4 regions of the Rhizobium sp. BK008 genome follow, and region 2 is predicted to be linked to each of the others. Evidence: predicted binding sites of a transcription regulator. Region 2 holds the regulator's gene; each other region holds the start of a gene.
The links. Region 2 encodes LexA, which represses DNA repair genes until DNA is damaged. Its sites were predicted from a motif close to TGTTCNNNNTGTGTTCNG; they were not measured.

Region 1 (4,899 bases), on a different contig from region 2:
TCTCCATCGGCGACCAGAAGTCCTCCATATCGGCCACCGGACGCGGGAACGGCCCGCGGACATTGCGGCGCAGATTGACGAACTGCTGCTGGGCGGAGGTGAAATGGTACCGCGCCTCCTCGTCCGTCGCCGCCACCGCGCCCATGACGCCGACCATCACATAGGGCTTGTCGAGTGTCGCCGAAGGCTGGAAACGGTCACGGTAGATGGCGATCGCATCGAGCAGCATGTCGGGTGCGAAATGCGAGGCGAAGGCATATGGAAGCCCGAGCATGGCGGCGAGCTGCGCACTGTAAAGGCTGGAACCGAGCAGCCAGATCGGGATATGCGAGCCATTGCCGGGAACGGCGAGGATCGCCTGGTTCTCGACCGGCGTGCCAAGGAGTTGCTGCAATTCCACCACGTCGTTGGGGAAGCTGTTTGCGCCGGCTTCGAGGTTGCGCCGCAGCGCCTGTGCCGTGCGCATATCCGTTCCCGGCGCGCGCCCGAGGCCGAGATCGATGCGGCCGGGGAAAAGCGCCTCCAGCGTGCCGAACTGCTCGGCGATGACGAGCGGCGAATGATTGGGCAGCATGATGCCGCCCGAGCCGATGCGGATGCGCTTGGTCGCAGCCCCGACATGGCCGATGACGACTGATGTGGCGGCACTGGCGATCCCCGGCATGCCGTGATGTTCGGCGAGCCAGAAGCGCTTGTAGCCGAACTCCTCGGCCTTCTCAGCCATCCGCGCCGAACTTTCGAGGGACTGACGCACGGTGCTGCCTTCGGCAACGGGGGAAAGGTCGAGTATGGAGAAGGGAACCATGGAAAACCTGCCGGGCAGTTGAAGGATGCAGCCTATGTAGGTTCGCCCTCGCGCCATTCCAAACCATGCGCGCAAACAAAAAGGGCCGCGCGAGCGCGACCCTGCCAGATGCTGGAAGCGATAGCTTAGCGGTGACGGCGCAGCACATGCACCTCGGCGCTCGGCTGGTGGTGGCCTTGCGGCAGCGTGAAATTGCCGAGCTGGCGGTCCATTTCCAGGGCTTCCGTCGCCAGCCGGTGGATCGCCGCCGTCGTCTCCTCGACCATCGAGGCGTTCTGCTGCGTCATCGCGTCGAGTTCGGCGACAGCGCTATTGATCTCACGCAGCGTATTGGCCTCCTCGCGGGTCGCGCCCATGATCTCGTTGATCTGTCCGTTGATCGCCTCGACATGGGCGCCGATGCCCGTGAGAGCAACGCCCGCCCTTTCCACCAGCGTAACGCCGCTTTCGACCTCATGCGTCGATTTCTGCAGCAGGTTGGAGATCTCCTTCGCCGCGCTCGATGAGCGCTGGGCGAGCTCGCGCACTTCCATGGCGACGACGGCGAAGCCCTTGCCGGATTCACCGGCGCGCGCCGCCTCGACGCCGGCATTGAGCGCCAGGAGGTTGGTCTGAAAGGCGATGTCGTCGATGACCGAGATGATCGTGTTGATCTGGCGCGAGGAAGCCTGGATTGCCTCCATCGCCGCGATCGTCTCCTGCATGATCTGGCCGGAGCCCGTCGTTTCCTTCTTGGCGTCGCGAGCGATGCGCTCGGCCTGTTCGGCCCGCTCGATCTGCTGACGGACCGACTGGGTGATGGCGCTGATCGCATTCGCCGTTTCGGTGATCGAGCCGGCCTGGCGCTCGGTGCGCCCGGCAAGTTCGTCGGCGCCGGTGCGCATCTCCTCGGAGCCGGCGCGCACCGCCATCGAGTTGCCGCCGATTGCCGTCATGGTTTCGCTGAGCGTCGCCAGCGCTTCGTTGAAATTGACCCGCAGGCTTTCGAGCTCGTTCGGGAAGCGTGTATCGATCTGGTAGGCGAGATCGCCGTTCGCCAGATGATGCAGGCCCTCGTCGAGCGCCTCGACCACCTGCTGCAGCGTCTTCGCCTCTGCCTCGCGCTCGGCCAGATTCTGCTGGCGGTCGTGCTCGGCCTGCAGGCGCGTCTCTTCACTGGCGGCTTCGAGCTCGCGGCCTTCGATCAGCGACTGCCGGAAGCGGGCGAGCGCGTTGGCCATCGTGCCGATTTCGTCCTTGCGGTTCAGGCTGCCGATCTCGCTGTCGAGTTTGCCGTCCGCGACATCGCGGGTGACGCCGGCAAGGCGCGCAAGCGGCGAAAACAGGAAATTGGTGACGAGGCCGGTCGCGACCGCCATGACGACGAGCACGCCGATGCCGATCATCGTCAGCAGAGTGGCGATCTCGATCGAGCCGGCATTGAGTTCGCTGAGCAGCACGCTCTCGACCACCAGGAAGCGGTCGCCGCGATAGTCGATGCCGCGGACATAGGCACGGGCGGCACCATCCGCCCGGTTGAAATCGGCAACCGTCATCGCCGAACTGGCAAGTGCGCTCTGGATGAAGGTGAAGGGTGTGGCATCGAGCATGGCAAGCTTGCCGGCCGCATCGAGACCGATAGCCGATCCATCGCCGGAGACGATCGCCGCCCGTGCCGTGCTGCCCTGGACGATGCCCTTGGCAAGGATGCCGGTGACGATGTCGTCGCGCACCTTGAAGAGGATGATGCCCTTGGCCGCTCCGAGCTTGATGATCGGCACGGCATAGAAGATCGCCGATTTGCCGCTGCCGGCATCGACGCGAAGGCCGGAGAAACCTGTCGGCGCGGCATCATCGGTCGCCTTGGCGGTATTCTCGATCGCCTTGGCGAAAGCGATGCCGGCGCCGGTTGCCTTCCAGGCGTCCGACTTCAGGTTCTCGGCGAAATCGTCCTCCTTCTTATAGGAATAGAGGACCGTGCCCTCGAGATCGGCGATCAGCAGGTCGCTGAAGGCGGTATCCTCGAGGTCGCGGGCGACTTCGCCCTGCGTCTTCTCATGGTTCGAATAATAAAAGCCGCTCGGCCCTTCCGGCTTCATAAGCTTCTCGCGCTGGTCGGCCGGGTTGGGATTGTTCGATATGAAAACCTTCTTCAGCTCGGCACGAGCGTCGCCCGAGGTCTTCTCGATGGTTTTCCAGCCGCTCTTCAGGCTGGTGATCGACATTTGCAGCGCCTCGATGCGCGCAATCGAGTTGGCCTGGTTTTCAAGCTGCGCCAGCTGGTCCTGCAGCATGTCGCCGCGGAAGATCAGCACGCTTTCCTTGGCCTTCAGCGCCTGCTCGTCGGAGATGCGGCTGCTGGCGAAATAGGCGAGTACGTCGATGACCGCGATCGACAGCACGGTCAGCAGAATGAATGTGACGATGACCTTGAAGGACAGGGATTGAAATCTCTGTGCCATGTACGACGAACCCCTTCTGAACGCGCTTGCCGGCCTGGCATGCAGCGCATGCCCGATCGACTGACCTGTAAACAGAACATCGGGGGCTTAATCTTCGTGAAAAGACGCCCCTCTCGTATTGACGACTAGAATTCGGGCATCTGTTTTAATTCGCGGTAAATAGCGGGGCCTAAATCCGGGAGTGTTTTTGTTTTGTTCACATATCGATGGCACTTATTTCGCGATCGCTATAGGTTGAACCATGCAAAATACGATTCGCATTGTCGGTATTGATCCCGGACTTCGCCGCACCGGCTGGGGAATCATTGACACGCTGGGCAATTCCCTGCGGTTTGTCGCGTCTGGAACCGTGACCTCCGATGGCGACATGGACCTTGCCTCCCGCCTTTGCCAATTGCACGACGGCCTGGCGGAGATTGTCCATAGCTACAAGCCGGATGAAGCCGCCGTCGAACAGACCTTCGTCAACAAGGATGCGGTGGCGACCTTGAAGCTTGGCCAGGCCCGCGGCATCGCCATGCTGGTGCCGGCGCGTGCCGGCCTGCCGGTTTCGGAATATGCCCCGAACGCCGTAAAAAAGGCCGTCATCGGCGTCGGCCATGGCGAAAAGCACCAGATCCACATGATGCTGAAGATCCTGATGCCGAAAGTCGAATTCAAGGGCGACGATGCTGCCGACGCCCTGGCGATCGCCATCTGCCACGCGCATAATCGCGGCAGTAACAGGATGCGCCAGGCACTGGCCGGTTAATCTATACTTGACTTGTTCCCATCTGCTGAGAGACCGCGACCCATGATCGGCAAGCTGAAAGGCACCATAGACGAGATCGGCGAAGACTATGTGCTCGTCGATGTGCACGGCGTCTGCTACGTCGCCCATTGTTCGGCCCGCACCCTGTCCAAGCTCGGCTCGGCCGGCGAGGCCTGCGTGCTGTTCATCGAGACCTATGTGCGCGAGGACCAGTTGAAGCTCTTCGGCTTCATGAGCGCGCTGGAGCGGGAATGGTTCAACCTGCTCCAGAGCGTCCAGGGCGTCGGCGCCAAGGTGGCACTCGCCGTGCTGTCGACGTTGACGCCGGGCGAACTTGCCAATGCGATCGCCCTACAGGACCGCGCCGCCGTCTCCCGCGCACCGGGCGTTGGTCCGAAAGTGGCGATGCGCCTCGTCACCGAGCTCAAGAACCGGGCGCCGGCCTTTGCCGGCGAAGCGATCAATATCGGCCTCAAACAGGAACTCGGCGAAGGTGTCGCGGCAGCACCTGTCGCCGATGCGGTTTCCGCACTGACCAACCTCGGCTATTCCCGCGACCAGGCGGCGAATGCGATTGCCGCAGCCATGAAGACGGCAGGCGATGGTGCAGACAGCGCCAAGCTGATCCGATTGGGATTGAAGGAACTGGCGCGGTAGAGTAGGATAAACTGTCGATTTTCCGACAAATGACAAATTTTCCGACTCACTCACCAAAATAGGACTACTGATCGATGTGGGGAGAATTTACGCTTTCACCCAAAGGCCAGATAACGCTTCCGAAGGAACTGCGGGATGCTCTCGGTCTTCAGCCCGGCGATCAGCTTGTTTTCTCCATCATCGACGGAGAGGTCGTGATCACACCAAAATCGATCAACTTCAACGATCTCGCAGGCCTTCTCGGA
Region 2 (4,899 bases):
TCGGGCCGATCGTGCCGCTCTTGACGGCAAGGTCGACAGATTTGTCACCGATTTTTATTGTAGCGCTTTGATCCGTCATGCTGATCCTCCGAAATGGCGGTGGCGCCTTAAAAGCGCCATAGGGGTTAAGCGTCCTCACCGATAGCTATATGATCGCGAAGCTAATGCCAAGTTACCGTGACGGCATTTTGTGCATTGCGGTATCACCTTTTAGGCACTGCAGCGATGAGCCGCGTGCATATCGGAAGCTGATGATTCGACTGGTCTTTTGGCACTCGCGATTTTCCCTCATATTTCAATCGATTATTCTTGCCGGATTTGATGGGAGGTTGCATTCTGGCCGCCTTGGCGGGTGAGCTTGGGCGGCGGATGCAGGAATTGACGACAGTCGAATTGCGGCCGGAAGCAGGCGCCGGCCTTGCCGATACCTCCGGTTTTTCTCCCCCTGCCGTGGTGTCGCGGCCGGCAAGGACGCAGTCGGCGACACCGTTGCGCCATCGCCTGCCGGCTTTGGCCTCGCAATCGCTGCGTGCCGGCAGGCGCATGCTGGGCGAGGAGGCGGATCATGGCCGCCTGCTGCTATTCTCGCCGGTCTTCCTCGGCGCCGGATCAGTCTTCTGGTTTCTTGGAGCATCGGATTTTCCGGTCATTGCACCGCTGCTCTGCCTGTTGGTGCTTACGACCGCGGTTCTGATCGCCAGCCGTATGCGGGCGGCATTGCGGACCGTCCTGCTGGCGCTTGCACTTATGGCCGGTGGCATGGTCTCGGCGGAGTTCGAAAGCTGGCGGGCTTCGACCGTGATCCTCGACTCCGCCGTGACGACGACGGTGACCGGCCGTGTCGAACGGCGCGAAGGCGATGGTCGCGGCCGGTGGCGCTACATTCTGGCCGTCACCGGCACCGAGGCGCCGCAGGTGAAGCGGCCGCCGGAACGGATAACCGCGATCGCCCGCGGCGCCGACGCGCCTTTCGAGATCGGTGACATCATCACCGGCAGGGCTCGGCTGACACCACCGTCAGGCCCAGCACTTCCAGAGCTCAACGACTTCTCTTTCGGGGCCCATTTCGATGGCATCGGCGCCAATGGTTTCTTCTACGGCGCGCCGACGAAAGTCGATTTGCAGGCAGGCCCGCAGGCTGCCAGATCGACGGCGGAAGCCCTGCTCGAATGGCTTTACCGGCTGCGCAGCGGCATCGGCGACCGCATCCGATCGATTCTGCCCGGCGACACCGGCGCTTTTGCCGCTGCTCTGGTGACGGACGAACGGCGCGCCATCTCGAATGCGACCACGGAGGCGCTGCGCCAGTCCGGTCTGGCGCATATCATCGCCATCTCAGGACTCAACATGGCGCTGTCGGCCGGCATCTTCTTCGTCGGCTTCCGGATGCTGCTCAGCCTCTTTCCCGGCGTCGCCCAGGCCTATCCGACGAAGAAGATCGCCGCCGCCGGCGCGCTCATCGCCGTCACGGCCTATTTCCTGATCTCCGGCTTCGCGGTCTCGGCCGAACGCGCCTTCATCATGATGGCCATCATGCTGATTGCCGTCTTCTTTGACCGGCCGTCGATCAGCCTGCGCAATGTCGCTCTCTCCGCGCTCGTCATCCTCGTCATTTCGCCCTCCGAAGTCCTGGGGCCGAGCTTCCAGATGTCCTTTGCCGCAACCTTGGCGCTCGTGTCGGGCTATCAGCTGTGGAAGGATCGGCGCGTCCGCGAGAATGCCTTCCTGAAGCTGCCGATCGTCAGGCCTTTCGTCGCGGTTGCGGGGTTCTTCGGCGGTGTCTTCCTGACCTCGCTGATCGGCGGTTTCTCCACCGCACTGTTTTCGATCGAGCATTTTCATCGCCTGACCGCCTACGGCCTGCCGGCAAACCTCGCGACGATGCCGATCATCTCCTTCATCATCATGCCGGCCGGGTTGCTGGCGATGCTGCTCATGCCTTTCGGTCTGGACGTTTTGCCTTGGAAGATTGTCGGATTCGGCCTCGATCTGGTGATCGCCGTCGCCAAGACCGTGTCCGGCTGGGGTGGCGACATCGGCATCGGCCGCTTGCCCGCCTGGTATTTCGCGGTCGCCGTGGCAGGCTTCCTGCTGCTGACGCTGCTCCGCACTCGGCTGCGCCATATGGGCACGTCGATCATGTCAGTCGCAACGCTCATCCTGCTGCTTCTGCCGGTTCCCCGGCCGCCGGATCTGGTGATTTCGGAAGATGGCAGTCTCGTCGCGGTCGTCGAGGCGGCGGCAATGGCCTCCAACCGTGAAAACCCGCCGGATTTCATCTTCGACCAATGGCAGCGCGCGCTGGTCCTGCCGGCGCATGACCCGCCGAAGATGCTGGATGGTCCTGCTGTCCCGCCAGCGGGAGAGGACCGCCGCGTCAAGCTCTCCCGCGATCAGCAGAACGAAGCGAGGGCGGCGATGCGGGCGGCTGCAGCCGGCGGTGACGCAAACCGCTTTTCCTGCGTCAAGAAGGCCTGGTGCATATCAAGGCTTGGCAACGGTCATGTGGTCGCCGTCATCGACAATGCCGCCTATCTCGCTCCGGCCTGCGATGCGGCCGATATCGTGGTAACGTCGGTCCGCCTGCGTTTCAACAGCTGCCGCTCAGGCGCGACGCTCTTCACCGGCGAGACGTTGCGCCGGACCGGTTCCGTCGAGCTGCGGTTCGCGGAGGCCGGCATGGAGGTCACAACCGCATTCGATGATCTGTGGCGGCCATGGATCCGCCATCGCGCCTATGACTGGCGCAGCAACAGCTTTGTCGAAACCGGCCTGCAGGGTGTCAGTGATAGCGGCGAATAAGGCCGACGAGTTTGCCCTGCACCTTGACGCGGTCTGGCCCGAAGATCCGGGTCTCGTAAGCCGGGTTGGCCGCTTCCAGCGCGATCGAGGCGCCCTTGCGGCGGAAGCGTTTGAGCGTCGCTTCTTCGTCGTCGACGAGAGCAACGACGATGTCGCCAGGGCTTGCGGTGCTGCCATTGCGGATGATCACGGTGTCGCCGTCGAAAATGCCGGCGTCGATCATCGAATCACCCTTGACCTCCAGCGCGTAGTGTTCACCGGAGCCGAGCATATCGGCCGGAACGACGATGTCGTGGGTGTTGTTCTGGATTGCCGAGATCGGAACGCCGGCGGCGATCCGGCCCATGACCGGCACGGAGACTGAGTTGCCATTGTCGGCGACGGGTTTTGCAGGAGCGGGAGTGGCGACCGGCTGGGGCTTGCCCAGGCTGCCCTCAATGACGCTCGGCGAAAAGCCGCGCCGGGGCTGGATGCTGGGGCTATAGGCCTCCGGAAGCTTGATGACCTCGAGTGCGCGGGCCCGGTTCGGTAGGCGGCGAATGAAGCCACGCTCCTCGAGCGCAGTAATCAGCCGGTGAATCCCGGACTTCGAAGCGAGATCCAGGGCGTCCTTCATTTCGTCGAAAGACGGCGGAACGCCGGATTCCTTCATGCGCTCATGAATGAAGAGGAGAAGCTCCTGTTGTTTGCGCGTGAGCATCGACGTTGTGACCTCGTGATTGAAACAAATCCAGAACAGACACTATATGTTCCATATGTGTTCCGCAAGTAGCTAAATTTCCGTAAAACTTGGCGCCAACTCGTTGAGATTTTTATTTTCATTCGCCGGATTGGCCGACAAGTCTTGCCTTGCGCGGCACTGTCGCACATCTCTGCCGTGTGAGGAGAGGGGATACCATGAACGAGCATTCCGCCAAACCACGCCCGCTGGATCATGTCGTGCTGCCGGTCGTCAATATCGATCTGGCGCGCGAGAGGCTCGGCAAGCTGGGCTTTACCGTTGCCGCCGATGCGCGTCATCCCTTCGGAACGGAGAATGCCTGCGTCTTTTTTGCCGATAAGACCTATCTGGAGCCGCTCGGGATTGCGAGCGTTAGGGAAAGTGAAGCATCGGCGCGGCAAGGCAATGTCTTCACCGCCCGCAACCGCGCCTTCCGATTCCGCTGCGGCGAGGAAGGGCTTTCGGCGGTGGCCTTCGGCAGCGAGGATGCCGATATCGATCATCGGAATTTCGTCGGCGACGGAGCGAGCGCCGGCGAGATGCTGGCGTTCAGCCGGCCGATGACGATGCCGGATGGTTCTGAGAGCATTGCCGGCTTCAGGCTGGCCTTTGCCGGCGACCTGCGCGCGCCCGATCTCTTTCTCTTCACCGTCGAGCGCGTCAATCCGCTGCCGGCCGACCGCGGCGCGCTGGAGGCGCATGCCAATGGCGTCACCGGCATTGCCGAGGTGGTGCTTTGCGCGCCCGATGCGGCTGCCTTCGCCGCCTTCGTCAGTCTTGCCAGCGCGCAATCGGCAGTCGAGAACACCGGTTTCGGCGTCAAGATCGCGGCGTCGAATGTGAAAATCAGCCTGATGACGCCGGAGGGTTTGGAGGCCTATTTCGAGGTCGCTGTCCCATACGCCGACCGCGGCCTGCGCGGCCGGGCGATTCTCTTCGCTGTCGCCGATCTTGCCGTGACAGAAGCGCATTTGGCTGCTAACGGGGTGACATATACGCGCAAGAACAATCGCATTCTGGTGAAGCCCGCGCCCGGGCAGGGCACGCTTTTCGCCTTCGAGGAAACACGATGAGCACAGATACGAATTCCCAAGTCAAGATCGGCGAGGGCCAGGGCCAGGTCACCTTTTCCAACACCGGCCGCCTGTCGCTGATTGCCGGCCCTTGCCAGATGGAGAGCCGCGACCACGCCTTCATGGTGGCCGGCACGCTGAAGGAGCTTTGCGGAAAGCTCGGCATCGGCCTCGTCTACAAGAGCTCCTTCGACAAGGCGAACCGCACTTCGCTTTCGGCCGAACGCGGCATCGGCATTGAAAAGGGCATGGAGATCTTTGCCGACCTCAAGAAGGAATTCGGCTTTCCCGTCCTGACCGACG
Region 3 (4,899 bases), on a different contig from region 2:
TCCTGTTCGGCTCGTACGCCAAGGGCGGATGGGTCGATGAACCCTTCACCATGAAAGGGTATCGCTCCGATTTCGATCTCTTGATCATCGTCAACAACCGCAAGCTCTGCGAATTCGCCGACTACTGGTACAAGGCCGCCGACCGGCTAATCCACGAGGCCTCGATCGAAACGCCGGTGAGCTTCATCGTCCATTCAAGGCGTGAGGTGAATACCTACCTCAAGGAAGGACAGTATTTCTTCTCCGACATTCGCAAGGAAGGCATCGTCCTTTATGAACTTGACGATGAACCGCTTGCGGAAGCCGCACCACTAAGCCCGGCAGACCAACTGCGTATTGCTAGGGAGCACTTCAAGGACAGGTTCTCGCTTTCCCAGACATTCTTAAAGGGTTTCCGGTTCTATGTCGGAGAGAGAGAGTTTCGCGTCGCCGCCTTTGAACTCCATCAATCGCTCGAGCAAGCTTATTCCTGCGTCCTGCTCACCCTCACCAACTACGGCCCACCATCGCACAATATCAAGTTTCTGCGCTCCCTCGCCGAGGAACAAAACCGCCGGCTGGCCGAAGCCTTTCCGCGTGATCAACACAAGGAACGCGCGTGGTTCAACACATTGAACGAAGCATATGTGAAGGCGCGCTATTCAAAGCATTATGAGATCAGCGAGGAGGCGCTCAGGTGGCTCGGCGAGCGAACAACAATGCTGCTCGAATTGGTCAGGGTCGTTTGCTCCGAGCATCTGGAAAAGCTGAAGCACAGCAGCGACTAGAAACCGGACGACACGGCCATGATTGGTGGGACGCAAAAGGCTTGATCACCAAGCTTTAACAATGGCTTCAATTCCCCGGGCCGGACCTACGCGAAGAACTCGCAAAGCGGCCGGTGGCCGGCTTTGCGAGGTGCTTGCCGTCAGTTCCTGATGGAATGGTTGGACCAGACTAGAGCCGGATACCGCCAATTGTGAAACCACCGTCGACGGTGATTTCCTGGCCGGTGACGAAACTGGCATCGTCCGACAGCAACCACGCCACGGCGCCCGCGACGTCTTCTGATCTGCCGTTACGGCGAAGAGGCGTGTGACTGGCGAGGCGAGCCGCGAAGACAGGGTCGATGACGTCATCGGCCATCGGCGTCAGGATGATGCCAGGGTTTATGGCGTTGACGCGGATGTTCCGTGGGCCTTGTTCCACCGCAAGGGTGCGCATCATCGCCTGCAGGGCACCCTTCGTGCCGGCATAGGCTCCGGCGCCTGGCATCACGCCACCAGCCGTCCAGGAGGCGTTGATGAGGATCGCACCATCGGCCAGAAACGGCAGGCATTGCTTGATGGTGAAAAAGGTGCCGCGCAGATTGGTGGCGATAAGCGCGTCGAATTCGTCCGCTTCCGTAACAGCCAATGGCTTGAACTCCCCAAGCACGCCGGCGTTGGCGAAGAGGGCATCCAGTTTGCCGAAGCGAGTTATCGTCGTGTGGACGGCCGCGGCAACCGCCTCGTTGTCGGCGATATCGCAGGCAATCGCAATGGCTGTGCCGCCAGCGGCCTCGATCTCCGACTGCAATTGGCCGATAGGCTCGGGCCGGCGTCCGATGAGAGCGACCTGGCCACCCTCTTCGACCAATCGAAGCGCGGCAGCCCGCCCCATGCCCGTTCCCGCCCCGGTAATGAGGACCGTTTTGCCCGTGAATCTGTTCTGCGCCATGTCGTGCTCCTTGTTTGCAGCGTCACAGGAGTTGTAATTTCGCCCATACAAATGGATAATCGCGAAAATAATATCGTCATTTAAAAGCAGAGCTATCGAATGGGCCTATTCCGATCCATGCAGGTATTCGTGACAACGGTGCAAGAGGGCTCGATGAGTGCCGCCTCCGGCAAGCTCGGGATGTCACCGGCAATGGTTGGGCAGCATGTGGCAGCACTTGAGGAGCGCCTCGGAACGCGTCTTCTGAACAGGACGACCCGCCGTCAGAGCCTGACGGATTTCGGCGCCAGCTATGTCGAACAGTGCCGAGATATTCTGGAGCGCGTGGCGATTGCCGATCAGGATGCCGAGGCATTGCAAGCAGAGCCTCGCGGCAAGCTGAAGATGACGGCTCCGACGACGTTCGGCGCAGAGATGCTGATGCCGAGACTGCAGCGCTACCGCGCGCTTGCCCCGGATGTCACGCTGGATATCACCTTGACGGATCGCAATGTCGATATTGTCGACGAAGGATTCGATATTGCCTTCCGTATCGGCGAGTTGCCCGATAGCCGCTTGATCGCGCGCCGTCTTGCCCCTTACCAGATGATGATCTGCGCTGCACCAGACTACCTTGCTCGAAGGGGCAATCCAGGTCATCCAAGTGACCTGGCCAACCATGATGCCATCGGCTTTGCCCCGGCAGCGCGGTCACCATGGAAGCTGGCGAACGGCGACGTTAAGGTCGAAGTCATTCCGCGGATGTCGATCACCGTCAATAGCGGTCAGGCCGTGCGCATGGCCGCGCGCGCGGGCCTGGGAGTGATCATGCAGCCATCCATTCTGCTGCGTTCGGATGTCGAGGCAGGCCTGCTCGTTCAACTCTTTCCAGACTGGCATCTCCGCGAGCGACCGATGTCGCTTATCTATCATCGCGATCGCCGCATGACGCCGCGCCTGCGCAGCGTCATCTCGTTTGCCATTTCAGAATTCGGCGCGACATCCGAATGGCGGGAAGATCCCCATTCCTAATGACCCGTCGTGGCGGGCTGGTCAGCCGACGGCTATCGGACTGGCGCGCTGCTTTCTCGGACGAACCGATCGACCACCGTTTTCGGCACTGACCAAGCGGCTGTTGTGATAAGCGGAATTCCTCTCGCTCGGCGGGGCGCCTTTACGTCCGAACAAGAGCCATCGATTGCCCAACGCGACGATCGCCATACAGCGGGAACAGCAGCACCACTTGGAACGTTTAGAGAACGAATTCAGGAGGCCGCTATGAGTGACAATCCGAAAACGAAGACATCATCCAACACAGAGAAAGACCCCGACGATTGGGTCAGCGGCGACGAGCCGATGACCGGCGCGCAGCGGTCCTATCTGAAGACCTTGTCGGAACAGGCGCACCGGCCTGAAGCCTATGCCGAGGATCTGACCAAGGCCGAAGCGTCCAAGCGGATCGACGAACTCAAGCAGTCGCTCGATTTGGAATGAGCGGCCGCCTTGTCGTAGCCGATTGATTGAGGCCGAACGCCGAGGGCAGACTTTTGCGCCCCACTGTATTCCGATTGCGCAACGGCAAAAGGGCTGCTGCAACGCGAACCAGTCCGCGTGATTTTTGGTGCACAAAGGATTTACGCCGTTGGCCAGCGTGGTGGTCGCTGCGAGCACCCTCGCCGATCTTGGTTCCGGCCGCGGCCCGATAGTAGATCCCAGTGCCCGAAAGCGGCCACCGCCGCATTTGCATTGGCGATGACGTGATCGCGATCTTCAACATCTCACGAACCTCGTATCCCCGGGCCTGGGTATTTCCTTCACCTGCACTGTCAGCTGCTCGAAGACAAGCCTGGCATTTCATTGCGCGCACTGAGATGGTGTAGGTGACCCCATCGCGACCGGACTTTGCCTGGTGCGGTCGAACATGCCCGCGAACTGGTTACACTCGAAACCTGGACAAGCCCCATAATCGCATCATCTCAGCTGGAGCCGAGATATCTGCCGGGATCACATAAGGGTCAGCAGATCGTGGTGTTATGACGCTCTTGCGTTTCTTGATCGGAAGCCCGTGGCCCATGTTGCTGACCGAATAGAGGGCCACTTTCCTCTCGCCGGTCACTTTCCACGACTGCAAGCTGCCCCATGGTTTTTTCTCCAAGCGGCCGCTGCTTTCTACAATGCCCTGAACTTCGAGCCACTGAGCAACACAAGCGAGCGCATTGGCGGGCTTGACCACCCGGTCTTCCATGCCCTGCCAGATGGTTATCGGAGGCCATGCCCTGACTTCTGGCGAAATCTCGGCGATCGGCCGTCCCCATCCGCCCGGTGGCGGCGTCGCACCTGACTTCATCGCGCGCAGGGCCGACATCGCGTCGCGGACAGATCCGAACGGCATGCCGGCGATGATTGCGGCGCCGGCAAACAGTGAGGGATAGATCGCGACAAGTGCGCCCGTCATCGCCCCGCCGGCGGACAGCCCCGCGATGAAGATCCTCGACCGGTCGATGCGATGTCGCTCGCATAGGTGCTCGATCATCTGCTTGATCGAACGGACCTCGCCGCGGTCTCGCGCGACGGCACTTGGTCGAAACCAGTTGAAGCAATCTTGCGAATTGTTTGCTCTCTTCTGCTGTGGATAGAGAAGAACGAAACCGCGTTCTTTCGCGAGCTTGGAAAAGCCCGCCGCGGCATCCAGGCTTTCAGGAGTCTGACGGCATCCGTGAAGCAAGACGACAAGCGCAGGGTTCTTCGGCAGCCTGGACGTCGGAACGAAGGATTTCATCGCCAGGCGGCCCGGGTTGCTTCCAAACGCGGTTGTCTCGACCAAAATCGGTTTCGCGGGACGGGGCGTTGAACGTTTCGTTTTGCGTCGGGTCTTTGCGACAGCTTTCTCGATCCGTTTGCTGATTTTCTTTTGGGCTCTGAGGACCCTCAATAGCGATCTGCCGAAACTGAGCTTCATGGGTCGATGTTCTCAACCCGACAAAGGAGCGCTCGCAGACCCGGCCGGGCTGCCTCGCGCATGGCATCCTTCAGTGGGAACCAATGTGTTTTACGGATGCTTTTCTCCGGAAACTCGTCCGCGATGCGCGACACCTGGAGAAGATGGACGGACACATGGTAGTGGTTGGGACCCGTGTCCTTTCGATACGAAAAGGAACCGAACACGGTCGTGTCGACGAGGCCCACCACTCCGGCTTCCTCGAAGGCCTCTCTGAGCGCCGC
Region 4 (4,899 bases), on a different contig from region 2:
GGAAGGCCACTTCGCCGTTCGGTCGGTGGGAAACCTCAACGCTCTTCAATGGCTGGGCTTCGCAGAGCAAAAGCTTCTCGCCTTCACATCAGGCGCCGTCTTTCATGATGACGACAGCCGCTTGAGCCAGGCCCGTGATCGCCTGGGATATTTCCCAGAAGACGTGTGGCTCTACAAGATTGCGTGTCAGTGGCGGCGCATCTCTGAAGAGCAGGCATTTGTCGGTCGCGCGGGGCAAGTCGGAGACGACCTGGGTTCGCGGGTCATCGCCGCGCGGCTGGTGCGGGACGTGATGAGAATGGGGTTCCTGCTCGAGCGCCGGTACGCCCCCTATTCGAAATGGCTCGGCAGCGGCTTTGCCAGGCTCCCGATCGCAGAGGCGCTCTCACCCCACCTGAAGCGGGCCTTACATTCGAATGCATGGACAGCGAGAGGACGCGCTCGCTTGGGCTTACCTGGAATTGGCGCACAGGCAAAATGCGATCGGCATCGCCTCCTTCGAGCCAATCGTGGGTCCATACCATGACCGGCCATTTACGACCATCAACGCTGACGATGCGGTAGAGACCACGTGTTCAGCGATAGCGGACGCGTCGATCAGACAGTTGCCGATTGTCGGCTCTTTGGATCAGGTCAGCGACCTTACGCCCTTGCTTGAAGACGCCAAGCTCTCTCAAAGGATGATGAGCCAGTTACGCAGTTGATCGCTCTGTCATTCCGAAAGCGGGCCGTTGCACAGCGTGTGTTACTATCCTGCGCATGACGAATTGAAATTCATTTTACAGAGTATTTGAGTGCTTCGGCGCCCCTTTTCCTACGCCGCCGCCGTCAGCCTCTCCCCGGCGATCCTGTAGGAGATCGCTTCGGCGAGATGGATGCGGCCGACCGTCGGTTTGCCGTCGAGATCGGCCAGGGTGCGGGCGACCTTGAGGACGCGGTGGTAGCCGCGGGCGGAGAATTTCATTTTCTCGGCGGCGTCGCGCAGCAGCTGCAGGCCGCCAGCATCGGGCTCGGCCAGTTTCTCGATCATGGCGGTGGAGCAGCGGGCATTGGTACCGATGCCTTTTGCGCCGGCGCTTTCGAAGCGCTCCTGCTGGATCTCGCGGGCGCGGGCGACGCGGCGGGCGACGTCGGCGCTGCTTTCGGCCGCCATCGGCCGGATGAGATCGGCGGCGGAGACGGCCGGCACGTCGATGCGGATATCGATGCGGTCCATCAGCGGGCCGGAGATGCGGGCCTGGTAGTCGCTCATGCAGCGCGGGCCGCGGGCGCAGCTATGACCGGGCTCGCCGGCCATGCCGCAGCGGCAGGGGTTCATTGCCGCGATCAGCTGGAATTTCGCCGGATAGGAAACGCGGTGATTGGCACGCGCGATGACGCACTCGCCGCCTTCGAGCGGCTGGCGCAGCGCATCGAGCGCCTGCGGCGTGAACTCTGGAAATTCGTCGAGAAACAGCACGCCGTGATGGGCAAGCGAGGCTTCGCCCGGACGGGCGCGCAGGCCGCCGCCGACGAGGGCGGCCATGGTGGCGGAATGATGCGGGGTGCGGAAGGGCCGGCGGTCGGAAAGCTTGCCGCCGGAGAGCTGGCCGGCGATCGAGTGGACCATCGACACCTCCAGCAGTTCGGCGGCCGAAAGCGGCGGCAGGATCGACGGCAGCCTGGCCGCCAGCATCGACTTGCCGGAGCCTGGAGGCCCGACCATCAGGAGATTATGGCCGCCGGCGGCTGCGACCTCCAGCGCCCGCTTGGCGCTTTCCTGGCCCTTGATCTCGGCAAGGTCCGGCAGGTTGGCGGCATTGGCGCGGATCGATGCCTCCGGCCTGGAGAGGACCTGCGTGCCGCGGAAATGATTGGCAAGAGCGATCAGGCTCCGGGGCGCGAGGATATCGACATCGGCGCCCGCCCAGGCAGCTTCGGCGCCGCTTTCGGCCGGGCAGATCAGCCCCTTGCCGAGCGCATTGGCGCCGATCGCGGCCGGCAGCGCACCTGCGATGGCGGCGATCGTGCCATCGAGGTTGAGCTCGCCGACAACGACAAAATCCGACAGCGCATCGGCGGGAATAGCGCCGAGGGCGGCCATCAGCGCAAGGGCGATCGGCAGATCGAAATGCGAGCCTTCCTTCGGCAAATCGGCGGGCGCCAGATTGACGGTTACCCGCCTGGCCGGCAGCGCCAGGCCGGAGGCATGGAGGGCGGCCTGCACCCGCTCGCGGCTTTCGGCAACCGCCTTGTCGGGCAGGCCGACGATCTGCATGCCGACCTTGCCGGGCGCGACCATGACCTGAACCTCGACCGGCACGCCTTCGATGCCCTGGAATGCCACCGTGCTGACACGCGCGACCATAAACCCATCCCCTTGCCGCAAACTCTTATACCGCCCCCGGCCCTTGAAAGCCAGCGGTTGCAATCTGGCATGGAATCGGGAATAAAACAAGAACAATCAAGGAACGTATCTGGATATCCGCGGCGACCGGGTTGTACCCGGCCGCGGGATCAAAACGGGCATGATTTGCCGGTCAGCCGCGTTTGCGTTCGATCGCATCCCAGAGCAGGCTTGATATATCGGCGCCGCCGAACTTCTTGACCTCGCGGATGCCCGTGGGCGAGGTGACGTTGATCTCGGTCATGTAATCGCCGATCACGTCGATGCCGACGAGCAGGAAGCCGCGTTCTCTCAGCGCCGGGCCGATGCGGGCGCAGATTTCCTGCTCGCGCGACGTTAGTTCGGTCGCCTCGGCGCGGCCGCCGACATGCATATTGGAGCGGCTGTCGTGCTCGGCCGGGACGCGGTTGATGGCGCCGGCAAATTCACCGTCGACCAGGATGATGCGTTTGTCGCCCTTGCGCACATCGGGCAGATATTGCTGGGCGATGAAGGGTTCGCGGAACAGCTGGCCGAACATCTCCAGCAGCGAGGAGAGGTTGCGGTCGTCGCGGGTTGAATGAAAGACGCCGGCGCCGCCATTGCCGTAGAGCGGCTTCAGGATGATATCGCCCATCTCGTCGCGGAAACGGCGGATCTCGGCCGGGTCCTTGGTGATCAGCGTCTTCGGCATCAGGTCGGAAAATTCGGTGACGAAGATCTTCTCCGGCGAATTGCGCACCCAGGCCGGATCGTTGACGACCAGCGTCTTCGGGTGAATGCGCTCGAGCAGATGCGTCGAGGTGATATAGGCCATGTCGAAGGGCGGGTCCTGGCGCAGCAGCACGACATCCATGGTGGCGAGATCGACGCGCTCCGGCGCACCAAGCTCGACGTGATCGCCCTTGACGTCGCGCAGCAGCATCGGCTCGACGCTGGCAAAGAGCTTGCCGTCGCGGAAGCTCAGGCGGTCGGGCGTATAATGGAAGAGCCGGTAGCCGCGCGCCTGGGCTTCCAGGCTCATGGCGAAGGTGGAATCACCTGCGATATTGATGCCGGCGACATGATCCATCTGGACCGCTACATTGGTGATCTTGGCCATTTCCGTCCCTTCCTGACTGCCGGACAGATGTAGGTCGGCCAGATTTCAAACGCAACGGCCAATCAAGGCCTTCCGGGGCACCCTGATCATCGCGTCTCAAGGATCCGCATCAGCCGGCCGCGATAGCTGTCGAGAATAACGGCGAGCACGATGACGGCGCCGATGACGATCGGCTTGATATTGTCGTCGGCGCCGAGCAGCTGCAATCCCGTCGACAGCACCTGCAGAATGCAGGCGCCGACCAGCGTGCCGATGATCGAGCCTTTGCCGCCGGAGAGGCTGGTGCCGCCGATGATGACGGCGGCGATGGCGTTCAACTCATAGCCGATGCCGGCAACCGGGCTGCCGACATTGAGGCGGAGCAGATAGACCATGGCGGCAATGCCGGCGGTCAGCCCGGAGATCGTGAAGACCGCGATCTTGTATCTTTTCGGCTGATGCCCCGACAGCCGCACAGCCTCTTCATTGGTGCCGATGGCAAAGACGAAGCGCCCGAAGACGGTATAGCGCAGCACGAACCAGCCGATCAGGACGACGACGATCGCAATCAGGAAGATCGACGGAAAGATGCCCCAGAAGATCAGGTTGCCGAAATCGACGAAAGGCTGCGGCAGGCCTGTTATCGTGGAGTTGTCGCTGACCACGCGGGCCAGGCCGCTGGCGACGTTCAGCATGCCGAGGGTGACGATGAAGGACGGAAGCTTCCACTTCTCGCAGATCCAGCCATTGACCGCGCCAAGGATGGCGCCGGTGCCCATCGACGCCAGACAGGCGAGAACAATCGCCTGCCATGGCGAAAACGCCGGATTGATCATGATCGTCGCACCGATGACCGTGCAAAGGGCAAGCAGCGAGCCGACGGAGAGATCGATGCCACCGACGAGGATGACGAAGGTCATGCCCGCGGCCAGCACGGTGTTGATGGCGATCTGCACGAAGATCTTCAGAAAATTCTCCGGCGTCGCGAAATAGGGCGCCGTCGCCGAGAAAAACGCCAGGATCAGGATGAGGGCGATGGCGACGCCCGCTTCCTTCATCGAGATCCGGATCAGCTTGTCCCAGACGCTCACCTCTTTCGCCCCAGTTTTCGCCTCGGTCTGTTCTTCAATGTTGGCGGACACGGCTGTACTCCTTGTAGGCGAGCGAAAGGATCCTGCTCTCGTCGAATTGGTCCCGGGCTATTTCCCCTGCGATCTTGCCGTCGGAAAAGACGATGATGCGATGGCAGATGCCGATCAGTTCCGGCAGATCGGAAGACACGACCAGGACACCTTTTTGCTCGGCCGCAAACTTCCACAGGAGCTCATAAATCTCGGCCTTGGCACCGACGTCGATCCCGCGGGTCGGCTCATCGAAAATCAGCACCTTGGGACCGCGGAACAGCCATTTGGCAATGACGACCTTTTGCTGATTGCCGCCGGAAAAGGTCCTG

Region 1: a site for LexA is predicted at 3,429-3,446, ahead of ruvC (crossover junction endodeoxyribonuclease RuvC). Genes of this name have one in related genera too.
Region 3: a site for LexA is predicted at 2,922-2,939, ahead of FHT69_RS17450 (DUF3072 domain-containing protein). Genes of this name have one in related genera too.
Region 4: a site for LexA is predicted at 2,425-2,442, ahead of FHT69_RS24570 (YifB family Mg chelatase-like AAA ATPase). Genes of this name have one in related genera too.

What each region holds. Positions count from the first base shown of each region.
Region 1 covers NZ_JACIFK010000008.1:69,165-74,063, forward strand. Annotated here, with positions in the region: gene FHT69_RS26375 (LLM class flavin-dependent oxidoreductase) at 1-805, opposite strand, end outside; gene FHT69_RS26380 (methyl-accepting chemotaxis protein) at 931-3,246, opposite strand; gene ruvC (crossover junction endodeoxyribonuclease RuvC) at 3,488-3,997, shown strand; gene ruvA (Holliday junction branch migration protein RuvA) at 4,040-4,654, shown strand; gene FHT69_RS26395 (AbrB/MazE/SpoVT family DNA-binding domain-containing protein) at 4,729-4,899, shown strand, end outside.
Region 2 covers NZ_JACIFK010000001.1:1,640,803-1,645,701, reverse strand. Annotated here, with positions in the region: gene gltA (citrate synthase) at 1-79, opposite strand, end outside; gene FHT69_RS07970 (ComEC/Rec2 family competence protein) at 370-2,802, shown strand; gene lexA (transcriptional repressor LexA) at 2,783-3,502, opposite strand; gene FHT69_RS07960 (VOC family protein) at 3,700-4,596, shown strand; gene kdsA (3-deoxy-8-phosphooctulonate synthase) at 4,593-4,899, shown strand, end outside.
Region 3 covers NZ_JACIFK010000003.1:579,745-584,643, reverse strand. Annotated here, with positions in the region: gene FHT69_RS17465 (nucleotidyltransferase and HEPN domain-containing protein) at 1-767, shown strand, start outside; gene FHT69_RS17460 (SDR family NAD(P)-dependent oxidoreductase) at 937-1,698, opposite strand; gene FHT69_RS17455 (LysR family transcriptional regulator) at 1,798-2,709, shown strand; gene FHT69_RS17450 (DUF3072 domain-containing protein) at 2,956-3,171, shown strand; gene FHT69_RS17445 (PHB depolymerase family esterase) at 3,614-4,636, opposite strand; gene FHT69_RS17440 (NUDIX hydrolase) at 4,633-4,899, opposite strand, start outside.
Region 4 covers NZ_JACIFK010000007.1:85,066-89,964, reverse strand. Annotated here, with positions in the region: gene FHT69_RS24575 (DUF4037 domain-containing protein) at 1-526, shown strand, start outside; gene FHT69_RS24570 (YifB family Mg chelatase-like AAA ATPase) at 815-2,347, opposite strand; gene gshB (glutathione synthase) at 2,520-3,467, opposite strand; gene FHT69_RS24560 (ABC transporter permease) at 3,554-4,588, opposite strand; gene FHT69_RS24555 (sugar ABC transporter ATP-binding protein) at 4,572-4,899, opposite strand, start outside.